2 linked regions of the Panacibacter ginsenosidivorans genome follow. The protein of the gene in region 1 interacts with the protein of each later gene in a pairwise test. Links are inferred from orthologs where the notes say so. Each region holds a gene or a part of one and is shown on either strand. Other genes may lie near its edges. The genes, in order: nusG and rho.

The links.
Region 2: the proteins of nusG (region 1) and rho interact in binary tests that used the Escherichia coli proteins (3 or more experiments, as listed by UniProt). The link is inferred for Panacibacter ginsenosidivorans from one-to-one orthologs.

The regions. Positions count from the first base shown.
Region 1 is NZ_CP042435.1:867,687-874,099, reverse strand. The notes cover bases 1,812-4,662. They hold nusG (transcription termination/antitermination protein NusG), read left to right. Parts: upstream 1,812-2,864; coding sequence 2,865-3,461; downstream 3,462-4,662. Other genes in these bases: FRZ67_RS03580 (3-hydroxyacyl-CoA dehydrogenase NAD-binding domain-containing protein), read left to right, coding at 4,185-4,662; secE (preprotein translocase subunit SecE), read left to right, coding at 2,663-2,857; tuf (elongation factor Tu), read left to right, coding at 1,812-2,371. Outside these bases: FRZ67_RS03630 (vWA domain-containing protein), read right to left, coding at 1-201; more of tuf, read left to right, coding at 1,184-1,811; more of FRZ67_RS03580, read left to right, coding at 4,663-6,413. UniProt on the Escherichia coli protein: Part of the processive rRNA transcription and antitermination complex (rrnTAC). The complex forms an RNA-chaperone ring around the RNA exit tunnel of RNA polymerase (RNAP).
Region 2 is NZ_CP042435.1:3,044,674-3,051,217, forward strand. The notes cover bases 3,563-6,544. They hold rho (transcription termination factor Rho), read right to left. Parts: upstream 5,895-6,544; coding sequence 4,230-5,894; downstream 3,563-4,229. Other genes in these bases: FRZ67_RS12870 (DUF4783 domain-containing protein), read left to right, coding at 3,658-4,038; asnS (asparagine--tRNA ligase), read left to right, coding at 6,495-6,544. Outside these bases: FRZ67_RS12850 (ribonuclease H-like domain-containing protein), read left to right, coding at 1-559; yihA (ribosome biogenesis GTP-binding protein YihA/YsxC), read right to left, coding at 731-1,336; FRZ67_RS12860 (heme-binding domain-containing protein), read right to left, coding at 1,385-1,891; gpmI (2,3-bisphosphoglycerate-independent phosphoglycerate mutase), read right to left, coding at 1,990-3,516. UniProt on the Escherichia coli protein: Facilitates transcription termination by a mechanism that involves Rho binding to the nascent RNA, activation of Rho's RNA-dependent ATPase activity, and release of the mRNA from the DNA template.

The sequences.
Region 1 (6,413 bases):
CAGGTCATCAATGAAATCGCCCATACCATACTCATCATCGGTAAGCTGGTATTTTTTATCGAGTTCATTCATCCATTGTAATGCTTCGCTTACATCTCCGTTTGTGTAAGTCAGTAACTGCATAAACAAGTCGAGCATTTGCTCAAATTTTGTTTTTCCCTCCGCATTGGGATCAAATTTTATGAATCGGTGTCCTAACATAAGTGTAAACTAATTAAAAATAAAAAAGGATTGTTACTAAAGCGGTAAAACATTCATGCATTTAAATTAAACCGCTGAAATGCTTTTGCCGCGAGTATTTTAAGCATAACAAAATATTCTACGGAGAGTTGTAAGTATGATAAAACCAAACCGGAAAGTACATTATTGTGCTTCTAAAACAAATAATAAAATTGAAGTTGCCCACAGCTGTTGAAAAGATAGCGAAAATTTTCTTTTCAAAATTTTGCGGTATAAAGTTTTCACTTACCTTTGCCATCCCGAAAAACGGGGTAGTTCTTTGGTGCACAATAAACCATTCAAAATCAGGATGCTTTGTTGATGCAAATTTATTCACAATTTGCCACTTTAGCTCAGCTGGTAGAGCAACTGATTTGTAATCAGTAGGTCGTTGGTTCGATTCCGACAAGTGGCTCTTTCGATATACAATTTTCAATATTCTAATAAACCGGAATTTATAAAATTGTTTAGCATTTTTGGGCAGATGGCCGAGCGGTTAAAGGCGACAGACTGTAAATCTGTTCTCTCACGAGTACGCAGGTTCGAACCCTGCTCTGCCCACAGTTCTTTGTAGTTTGAAGTTGATAATTTATCAATTTTGAATAAAATTGCGGAAGTAGCTCATTTGGTAGAGCGATAGCCTTCCAAGCTATAGGTGGCGAGTTCGAGCCTCGTCTTCCGCTCTTCTTTAGTTTGGAGTTTACAGTTTGCGAACTGCAAGCGAAGAACTCACAACTGAGTATGCCGTTGTAGCTCAGTGGTAGAGCACTTCCTTGGTAAGGAAGAGGTCGTGAGTTCAATTCTCATCAACGGCTCTGATAGCTCATTTAAAACTGAAAGTACAAGTGTGCGACGCAACAGGTGATGCCATGAAGTACTGAAGCTGGGCTCATAAGAAATGAAACTATGGTCAATGGACGGTGTCTGTTGACTGCGATTATAAACACAATTAAAAACGATAAAGATGTCTAAAGAGACCTTTAAGAGGGAGAAACCCCACGTAAATGTTGGCACCATTGGCCACGTTGACCATGGTAAAACAACTTTAACTGCAGCTATTACCGAAATCCTTTCCAAGAAAGGTTTGGCTACAGCTAAGAAATATGATGAGATCGATGGTGCGCCTGAAGAAAAAGAGCGTGGTATCACTATCAATACTGCACATGTAGAGTACCAGACAGCAAACCGCCACTATGCACACGTTGACTGTCCAGGTCACGCTGACTATGTTAAAAACATGATCACTGGTGCTGCACAGATGGACGGTGCTATTCTTGTAGTAGCTGCTACTGATGGTCCTATGCCTCAAACAAGAGAGCACATCCTGCTTGCTGGCCAGGTAGGTGTACCCCGTATGGTGGTATTTATGAATAAAGTTGACCTGGTTGATGATCCTGAATTGTTAGAACTTGTTGAGATGGAAATTCGTGAATTGTTAACTGAAAAAGGTTTCGATGGCGAAAATACCCCAATTATCAAAGGTTCTGCAACCGGTGCTTTGGCAGGAGATCCTAAGTGGGTTGGCGCTATTGATGAACTAATGGCTGCTGTTGATAGCTACATTCCATTGCCTCCGCGCCCTATTGACTTACCGTTCCTTATGTCTGTTGAAGACGTATTCTCCATCACAGGTCGTGGTACTGTTGCTACCGGCCGTATTGAGCGCGGTATTGTAAAAGTTGGTGAAGCGGTTGAGATCGTTGGTTTGATGGATGCTCCTTTGAGCTCTACTGTAACAGGTGTTGAAATGTTTAAGAAATTGCTGGATGAAGGTCAGGCTGGTGATAACGCAGGTTTATTGCTCCGCGGTATTGAGAAAAAAGATATCCGTCGTGGCATGGTGATCTGCAAACCAAAATCTATCACTCCGCACACTGAATTCAAATGCGAAGTTTATGTACTGAGCAAAGAAGAAGGTGGCCGTCACACTCCATTCTTTAATAAATACCGTCCTCAGTTCTACTTCCGTACAACTGACGTAACTGGAGAAGTTGTATTACCAGAAGGAACTGAAATGGTTATGCCTGGTGATAATGTGAGCCTCCAGGTAAAACTGATCCAGCCAATCGCTATGGAGAAAGGTTTGAAATTCGCTATCCGCGAAGGTGGACGTACAGTAGGTGCCGGACAGGTTACTGAAATTCTGAAATAATGTGGCTTCTCTATCCTTTAAAAGGGATATTGGAAAGGTTTTAATAAATTTGCAAAGTACTTGGGCGCAAGCCTGAGTACTTTGTTTCTAATAAGAAGTTCTTTAATCCTGTAAGAATTTAATTTATACGGGCATCGTACAACGGTTAGTATAGAGGTCTCCAAAACCTTCGATCTGGGTTCGAATCCTAGTGCCCGTGCTGAGTTTAAGTTTACTTGTTGATCAGGTGTAAAAGTTGAAAGGCTTTAGTAACCAACTTAATCAACCAGTTAACCAAATCAACTAAAATAAATGAACAAAGTATCTAACTACATCAAAGAAAGCTACCACGAGCTGGTAGAGAAAGTAACCTGGCCAAGTGGTTCACAATTGCAGCAATCTACAGCAATTGTATTGATTGCAACTGTTGTGATCATGCTCATGGTATCTTTAATGGACTTTGCAAGCAGTGAAGTGCTTAAACTGATCTACTCACTCTTTAAGTAAGCAAATAATGCAGGATACTCCGGAAATACAAAATGAAGTACAGCAGGCAGAAACTAAGTGGTACGTATTACGCGTGGTGAGCGGTAAGGAAAGAAAAGTAAAAGAATATCTTGATAAGGATATTGCACGCAGTGGCTGGACGGACATTATAAAACAGGTTTTCCTACCAATGGAAAAAGTTTATAAAGTGCAGAACGGTAAAAAAGTAATGCGTGAAAAAAACTATTTCCCCGGCTATGTAATGCTTGAAGTAGCTGATGGAAAACTTACTGATGATATCATTCATCACATCAGTAACATCACTAACATCATGCACTTTCTTACAGATGGAAAAGGCTCAAAAGGAAACATCATTTCTCTTCGCAAAGCAGAGGTAAATAAAATGCTTGGCAAGGTTGATGAAATGAATGACCAGGGCGTAACAATGAGCGAACCATTTATTGTTGGCGAAACGATCAAGATCATCGAAGGACCATTTAATGATTTCAATGGTGTAATTGAAGAAGTGAATGATGAAAAGAAAAAGCTGAAGGTTACTGTAAAAATCTTTGGCCGCTCTACTCCTGTTGAATTGAATTATATGCAGGTAGAGAAATTAGGTTAATATAATCTCTTTATAAACAAAAGCCCGTGGTTTAACTACGGGTTTTTTTGTTTACCAGGCCGCATTACTATTATCACGCTTTACTTGCGTCGCACTCTTATACTTTCTGTTATATAGCAACATAATCCCGATATACTTTAAAATAAATATTGATCAATAACATTTATGTTGCTCACGAAAATAATTTTAGAAGGCCCCTATAAACTTTTTTGCGGGTATTAAGAGGAACACTATTTTTGCTGCCCGCTATGGGGAATTAGCTCAGCTGGCTAGAGCGCTTGCATGGCATGCAAGAGGTCACCGGTTCGACTCCGGTATTCTCCACTTTAGTTTCTTAAAAATATAAAGGGCTGTAAAATCAAAGATTTACAGCCCTTTTTGTTAGGCTTTCTTGTGTAAAATCATATAGCAAATTGTGCTCTTTCTTTTTCTTGCATAAGTGTTCAATTGCAATAACTAAAAGACTGTACTTTAATTTCATTAATTAATATTACTTTTTAAACGTGAAACACCATTTTTTTCAGAACAAAAAAATATTACCTTCGGTTTTTAAATTAGTTGCATAACTAACCATTTTTGAATTGCCATTTTTAAAGCACATAAATTTGTTGCAATTTACTAACTGCTTCATTAATGATATGCAGTACAAGAGTGCGACGCAACAGAAGCTTAATAGCATAATTTTAGCCAGGCTCAGAAAAAAATATACCCAAACAAGAATTTATGAAACGTACTATTAAGAAAGTAGCAGTTCTCGGCAGTGGTGTTATGGGCAGCAGGATAGCTTGCCATTTTGCAGGAATTGGTGTGCAGGTTTTGTTACTGGATATTGTTCCCAAAGATGTAGCAGCAGATGCAAAACCTGCGGCAAGAAATAAAATTGTAAACGATGCATTAACGGCCGCAATAAAAAGCAATCCTTCTCCTGTTTATACTAAAGGTGTCATTAAACGCATTACTACCGGCAACTTTGATGATAATATGAAAGACATTGCTGCCTGCGATTGGATCATCGAAGTAGTAATAGAAAAACTTGACATAAAACAAAAAATATATGAACAGGTAGAAAAATACCGAAAACCCGGAACACTTATAACATCTAATACTTCGGGAATTCCGATTAATATTTTGTCGCAGGGAAGAAGTGAAGATTTTAAAAAGAATTTCTGCGGCACACACTTTTTTAATCCTCCACGCTACTTAAGATTATTAGAAATTATTCCTACAAAAGATACAGACCCTGAAGTTGTTGATTTCTTAATGCATTATGGTGACTTGTATTTAGGTAAGACAACGGTGCTTGCAAAAGACACACCCGCATTTATTGCAAACAGGATTGGTGTATTTGGTATTATGGCCATTTTCAACAGTATGCAAAAATTGGGTTTGGGCGTTGATGAGATAGATGCATTAACAGGACCAATTATCGGCAGACCAAAATCTGCAACCTTTAGAACTGCCGATGTAGTTGGTATAGATACGTTAGTAAAAGTAGCAAAGGGTGTAGCAGAGAATTGCCCCAATGATGAAGCAAAAAATATTTTTACTATCCCTGAGTGGCTTGATAAGATGATTGCTAATAACTGGCTCGGAGATAAAACAGGCCAGGGATTTTTTAAAAAAACAAAGGGTGCAGGCGGTGAGAAAGAAATTCTTACACTCAACCTGCAAACAATGGAATATGCGCCACGCATTAAACCAAAGTTTGCAACTTTAGAAACAGCCAAACCTATTGAAGATCTGAAAACCAGATTGAAAGCACTAACTGCAGGGCAAGATAAAGCCGGTGAATTTTATCGTCATTTTCACTATGCATTGTTCTCATATATTTCGCATCGCATTCCTGAAATAAGTGATGAGATCTATCGTGTAGATGATGCAATGATGGCTGGCTTTGGTTGGGAAATTGGTGCCTTTGAAAGCTGGGATACATTAGGGGTTACTAAGAATGTGGAAACAATGAAAGCAGCAGGCTATACTGTTGCTCCGTGGGTTGAAGAAATGCTGGCAGCAGGCAACAAATCATTTTATAAAGTAGAAAATGGTAAAAGGTTGTATTATGATGTTGCTAGTAAATCATACAAACCAACTCCAGGTGGAGATGCATTCATTATTCTAAATAATTATAAAGAAAAGATCGTCTGGAAAAACGGCAACGCTGCGTTATATGATATTGGTGATGATGTTGCGGCATTACAATGGAACACCAAGATGAATAGCATTGGCAGCGAAGTACTGGAAGCAATGAATAAAAGCATAACTACAGCTGAAGAAAAATTCAAGGGTCTTGTTATAGCCAATGATGGCGCAAATTTCAGCGCAGGTGCCAACGTGGGCATGATCTTTATGTTTGCCATAGAACAGGAATATGATGAGCTTGATATGGCTATACGCATGTTTCAAAATAGCATGATGCGTGTTCGTTATTCAAGCATTCCAGTTGTTATTGCGCCGCATGGTTTAACGCTTGGTGGTGGTTGCGAAATGAATTTGCATGCAGATAAAATTTGCGCTGCTGCTGAAACATATATTGGTCTTGTTGAGTTAGGTGTGGGACTTATTCCGGGTGGTGGTGGCACTAAAGAATTTGTGTTGCGTGCATCAGACGACATGCACGAAGATGAACCCGAAACAATTACATTGAAGAGCCGCTTCTTTAATATTGCAACAGCAAAAGTTGCTACATCTGGTTTTGAAGCTTATGAACTTGGCATCATGCGTAAGGGTCATGATGAAGTGGTGGTAAACCAGGGCCGGCGTATTGCTGAGGCTAAGCGAAGTGTTATCGAATTATATGAAAGCGGTTATACAATGCCTGTGCAGCGCACTGATATAAAAGTGTTAGGTCGTTCTGCATTGGGAGCTTTACTTGCTGGCATCAACGGAATGTGGCGTGGCAATTATGCAACAGATCATGATGCATTGGTTGCACGTAAACTGGCATATGTAATG
Region 2 (6,544 bases), 2.2 Mb from region 1 along the record:
CGGCATACTTGCAGAGTTTGGAAAAGTAATCTGTATAAGCACTGGTTATTTTTGTTTAAATGAGAATAAAGTATTAACACTTCGCTTGAAAAGCGTTTTCGGCGATGATGAAAAGTCGTTGCTGCAATCATTTATAGAGATAACAGATAAATTGTATAAACATAATAAAAATTTTCAATTTGCAGGTCATAATATAAGAGAGTTTGATATTCCATATCTCTGTCGCCGCATGCTTATCAATAAAGTAAATCTGCCTGCTTATTTAAACCTGCACGGCGCTAAACCTTGGGAAGTAAGAATGATTGATACATTGCAATGGTGGAAGTTTGGTGATTATAAGCATTACACATCGCTTCATCTGCTGGCCAATGTACTGGATGTGCCCACTTCGAAAACAGATATTAATGGCGCTGATGTGCAGCATGTATATTATAAAGAAAAAAACCTGCAGCGTATTGTTGATTATTGTCAGCGTGATGTAGTTGTTGTAGCTAACCTTCTGTTGCGTTTCAAAAATCTTCCTTTATTGAAAGAAGAGAATATTACTATTGTTTCTTAATTATGAAAATATTTTTTTAAATAATTATATTATCGTCTTTATATCTTTTGGCATCGCCTGTTGTGTCACTCACTTGTACGTTCTGTTTATTGCTGAACAAAGAACAAAACACTGAAGTGTGCGACGCAAGAAAAGCTTAATAGCAGTAACAAAGTTTAGTACAAAAAATTCTTAACCTTCTTTTACACGCTTGTTACATTCAGTTATAAAAGTTAATATCTCATCTCTTCCCTGTTTCTTTGTTGCGCTTGTTACAAAACTTTGTGGAAGAAACTGCCAGGTCTGTCGCATGATATCAAGAAATGCTTTTACATGGCGATCGACGGCACCGGGCTTTTCTTTATCTGCTTTGGTAAAAACAAGTGTAAAAGGTATTTGCCATTCGCCCAACTGGTTTACAAATTCGATATCTATTTTCTGTGGCATGTGCCTGCTATCTATCAAAACAAAAATATTTACAAGGCTTTCTCTTTTGCGCAGGTAATCTTCGATCATCTTTTCCCATTTCTTTCTTTCGCTTTGTGAAATCTTTGCATAGCCATATCCAGGCAAATCCACGAGGTACCACTCTTTGTTTACAATAAAATGATTGATGAGTTTTGTTTTACCAGGAGAAGCGGAAATTTTTGCAAGCGCGTCTCTTCCGCAGATCATATTAATGAGTGAAGATTTTCCTACATTACTACGACCAATGAAAGCATATTCAGGCTTATCAGGTTTTGGACATTGCTCTACTGATGGGCTTGAGATAACATATGCCGCTTCTTTTATTTTCATGCATGCAAAGTAACAAAGAGGCGATGGACTTTAATGAATCTAATATTGCTATTCTTCAGGAGGACGTGGCCCTTTTTTAATAACAAGGCTGTCTGCCGGATATTTTGCTTTCATTTCAGTGCGAATTCCTTCGGTCCATGATAGCAAAGTTTGTTTTTCTGCATCAGTAAGTTTTGCGTTGGTATGAATAAGCGTGTAAGAACTGATTGGCATTTCACCTTCATCGATCTGTTTCTTTACTTCTTCCAGCTTGCGGTATTGACGTGCGGGGGAATAGGATGCAAATTCACTGAAGTTAAGTTCTTCTTTGCCTTCTTCAATGTGGTTATTAAGCCACCATGCTACTGGTTGTATTTCCGCATACCATGGGTACACAGTATTGTTAGTGTGACAATCATTGCATGCTTTGTCAAGTATTACACCTATGTTCTCTGGCACATTGTATACACTAGAAATATCGTTTGGACTTTTTGAGGTACTTAGATTTTTAGCGGGCTTGAAAAATTGTATAACTACAATTAATACTACGAGGACAATAAATATTTTCTTTTTCATGCAAAGGAGTTTTTACTTAAAAAAAGGGTGTAAAATATATATTTTACACCCTGAAAGATAGAAAAGATTATGAGTTCAAAATACTGATGATTGTCATATTAACTAACTAATATTTCACCTGTCATTTCTTTTGGAATCGAAAGACCCATCATAGTTAGTATACTTGGTGCAAGATCTCCTAATTTACCTGGTTTAACAGTGCCATGCCAGTCACTGTCTATTACAAACAACGGAACCAGGTTTAATGTATGTGCTGTATTCGGTGATCCATCCTCATTGATAAGATAATCTGCATTACCATGATCTGCTGTAAGGAATACTGTATAACCATGCGCTAATGCTGCGGTTACAACACGCTCTACACATCTATCAACTGTTTCAACAGCTTTGATAGCCGCCTGCCAAACGCCGGTATGACCAACCATATCTGCGTTTGCGTAATTGAGGCAAATAAAATCTGCTGTTTCGTTTTCAATTTCAGGAATAAGTTTATCTGTTATTTCCACAGCGCTCATTTCAGGTTGCAGATCATAAGTTGCAACTTTCGGCGAAGGCACCATGATGCGGCTTTCACCGGTAAAAGGTGTTTCTCTGCCACCACTGAAAAAGAAAGTTACGTGGGGATATTTTTCTGTTTCAGCAATGCGTATTTGTTTCTTATTATTTGCCTGTAATACTTCACCAATTGTATTGTTCAGGTTGTCATTCTCAAAAATGATGTGTACATTCTTAAAAGTTTTATCATATTCTGTCATGGTAGTATAATGCAGCTGCAAAGCATGCATGTTAAACTCAGGGAAATCTTTTTGAGTTAATACTTCCGTTATTTCTCGGCAGCGGTCTGTGCGAAAATTGAAGCACATTACTACATCTCCATCTCTTATGGTAGCCAATGGTTGCTGGTCTTCTGCAACTATTATGGTAGGTTTTATAAATTCATCTGTAATCTCTGCAGCGTAAGATTGTTCAATAGCAGCAATTGCATCAGTTGCTTTTTGACCTTCTCCTTTTATCAATGCATCATAAGCCAATTTTACACGTTCCCATCTTTTATCCCGGTCCATAGCATAATAGCGGCCACTTACAGAAGCTATTTTACCAACAGAAGAGTTGAGATGCTGCTGCAGCTCTTTTATAAATCCAAGACCACTTTTTGGGTCTGTATCCCGACCATCTGTAAACGCATGAATATATACTTCTGTAAGGCCATTTGCTTTACAGATATCACAAATAGCTTCCAGGTGCCTGATGTGACTGTGTACACCGCCATCGCTTACCAGGCCAAGTAAATGAAAAGGTTTGCTGTTTTCTTTTGCATAACGGATGGCAGCCAGCATGTTTTCATTTGTTGCAAGTTCTCCATCTCTTACAGCAACATTTATGCGTTGCAATTCCTGGTAAACAACACGACCTGCACCAAGGTTTAGGTGTCCAACTTCACTATTACCCATTTGTCCATTTGGTAAACCTACAGCTTCACCGCAGGTAACTAGGGTAGTGTTGGGATATTTTTTGTATAAAGATGTTACAAAAGGAACATTTGCATTTTGAATAACGTCTGAGGTCTTTACTTTTCCTAAACCCCATCCATCCATGATAACCAGTATTGCTTTTTTATTTTTCATTTTTTTCTATATTAATTGTGAAAGCTGTTGCGGTAAAACTACATTAATTTGATAATTTGCCGGAGTGGAATAAATGATAGCACTGTAAAATTCTGCAATTTGGCATACTTTTAGTCCTATCAAGAACAATAAAAATTTATTATGAAAAAAATGATGATAATGATGGGGATAGTTCTTTCGATGAACTCCTTTATTGTTGTCGGTGATATTGATAAAATAATCAATGCCCTTAATGCAGGTAACGCAGCCCAATTCAGTAATTACTTTGATGACTTTCTTGATATAAAACTTCCTGAAAAGGACGAAATAAAGAACGTTGGTAAAAATCAGGCTACTATTACCGTTAAAAGCTTTTTTAGTGATAATAGCGTTAGCGGTTTTGAAAAAACATCCCAGCGTGAAATGGGTGGCACCATGTATCTTACCGGCAAACTTAAAGGTGGTTCTAAAAGTTATAATATAACCTTATTGATGAAAGACCGGGGTGATAAATTATCGATTATTTCGATAAGAATCAGCTAATTCTTAAATCCCGCCAGATTCCGGCGGGATTTTTTATAAGTATAATTTTTAACTTTTTCCTGCTAAATAAAGCAATTGAAGTAAAAGAGTGCGACGCAACAAAGACGCACAAAGGACTATAGTTAGGCTCAAAAAAATAAAAAGCCATCCGTTAACAGGTGGCTTTTTTATTGCAGGCAATACAAATCTTTTTATCCATTCATGCTGGCAAGAAACTCTTCGTTGCTCTTGGTGCCACGCATACGTTTCAATAATTCAGACATTGCTTCTTCTGTGTTCATATCGTTGATATAAAGACGGAGAATATTCATTCTTGCCAAGACTTCTCTGTCTAATAACAAATCATCACGACGGGTAGATGAGGCCACAAGATCGATGGCCGGATAGATACGTTTGTTGCCCAATCTGCGATCGAGAACAAGTTCCATGTTACCGGTGCCTTTGAACTCTTCAAAAATCACCTCGTCCATTTTACTACCGGTTTCAATAAGCGCTGTTGCAAGAATAGTTAATGATCCGCCGTGTTCAATTTTACGGGCTGCACCAAAGAACTGTTTAGGTTTTTGCATTGCATTAGCTTCCACACCTCCACTTAAAACCTTGCCACTTGCAGGTGCTACTGTATTGTGTGCACGGGCCAAACGGGTAATTGAATCAAGCAATATCACCACATCATGGCCACACTCTACCAAACGTTTTGCTTTTTGTAAAGCAACAGTAGAAACTTTAACGTGCTTTTCTGCGGGTTCATCAAAAGTAGAAGCAATTACTTCTGCTTTTACACTGCGTTCCATATCAGTAACCTCTTCCGGACGTTCATCTATAAGCACTACCATTAAATAGCACTCAGGGTGATTAGCTGCAATAGCATTCGCTACTTCTTTAAGTAACATTGTTTTACCAACCTTTGGCTGGGCTACTATCAAACCACGCTGACCTTTACCGATTGGTGTAAAAAGGTCCATGATCCTGGTACTGTAATTAGATGGAGTGGTGAACAGGTTAAGTTTCTCAAATGGGAATAGTGGAGTTAAATAATCAAATGGTACCCTGTCTCTTACTTCTTCAGGACTTTTTCCATTAATACTCTCAACCTTCAGCAATGCAAAATATTTTTCACCTTCTTTTGGAGGACGCACTGCACCAAAAACAGTATCACCGGTTTTTAAACCGAATAATTTTATTTGTGAAGGAGAGACATAAATATCATCAGGCGAAGAAAGATAATTGTAATCGGAGGAGCGCAGGAATCCATAGCCATCAGGCATCATTTCCAATACACCTTCTGCCTGTATAATTCCATCGAATTCAATATTAAAAGCGGGCTCCTTCTTGCTACTATAAGTTTTAGGAGCTGCTACTTCTTCCACCTCATCCATGAGATCAACAGGATCATCATCGAGTATTAAAGGTTCATCATCACCCAGCATGCTTATCAACCTGCTCCCCATTTCAAGGTCAGGGAGATCTAGCTCTACTGGAGCTGGTTTCTCGGGTTTTACAGGTGGTTTTGCATCTGCACTTTCTGCTTCCTCTTTTTCTTTGGGTTTGCGCCCCCTTTTCTTTTTGTCGTCTTTAGCAACATCAGCTGCATCAGTATTTGCAGTTGTTTCAGGTTCATTTATAACTTCAGCCTCCTCAGTTACGTTGGCTGTATTTGCTTTAATAATGCGTTTACGCTTTGGTTTTTCAGCACCGTTTTTAGCTGCTTCTCCTGATGTAAGAGCCTGTTTGTCAAGGATCTTATAAATAAGTTCCTGTTTATCGGCTTTTTTAGCATGAGGGATGCTTAGTTGATCAGCGATGTCGAGCAATTCAGGCACCAGCATGTCGTTCAATTGCAGAATGTCGTACATAAAAATATTGTAAAAAGAATAATTGATGTTAAATCTTTACCCGTCTAAAAAATTGAAGATTAATGATCGGTTGATTGAGAAAACGAGTGAGCTGAGAGGGCTTGACACAGACTATTCAGCTTGTTTCCGCTGCAATGATACGGCAAAATGTTTAAAGCCAAAGATTTTTTTTATGAGCCGGACTGTATGTTTTCTTGGCATCTTCGTTGCGTCGCACAGCGTGTTCAGTAAGATGAGATGGCAGCAAGAGAATCTTTAATCGTTAAACAAAAAGTTAAAACATAATGATAGCGGTTTTTTCCAGTTATATATAAGCACCAGAATGCATAAAATCAACTTTAGTTTCAGGAAACTAAAGTTGCAGAAGTGTAGAAAAATACCCGTAACAAGTATTCGTGATTTTATGGTATTATACTGTAGTTGTCCAGCCTTATCTTTGCTGCCCCAAAGCCAGTTGTAGTAAAGGGTATTACCAAATTGTGACATTCCTAGCAGTTAAATGCTGATAAACTTACAAGCAGTACAAGTGAGTGACACAACAAAGTAAAATAGCATTACCGCAGTCTGTAACAAAAAATAAATTTCATTAAAGAAAAGGGTATGTTCAATAAAAGAATTAAAATAAAGGAGCTGCTACAAAGTAAGCAAAC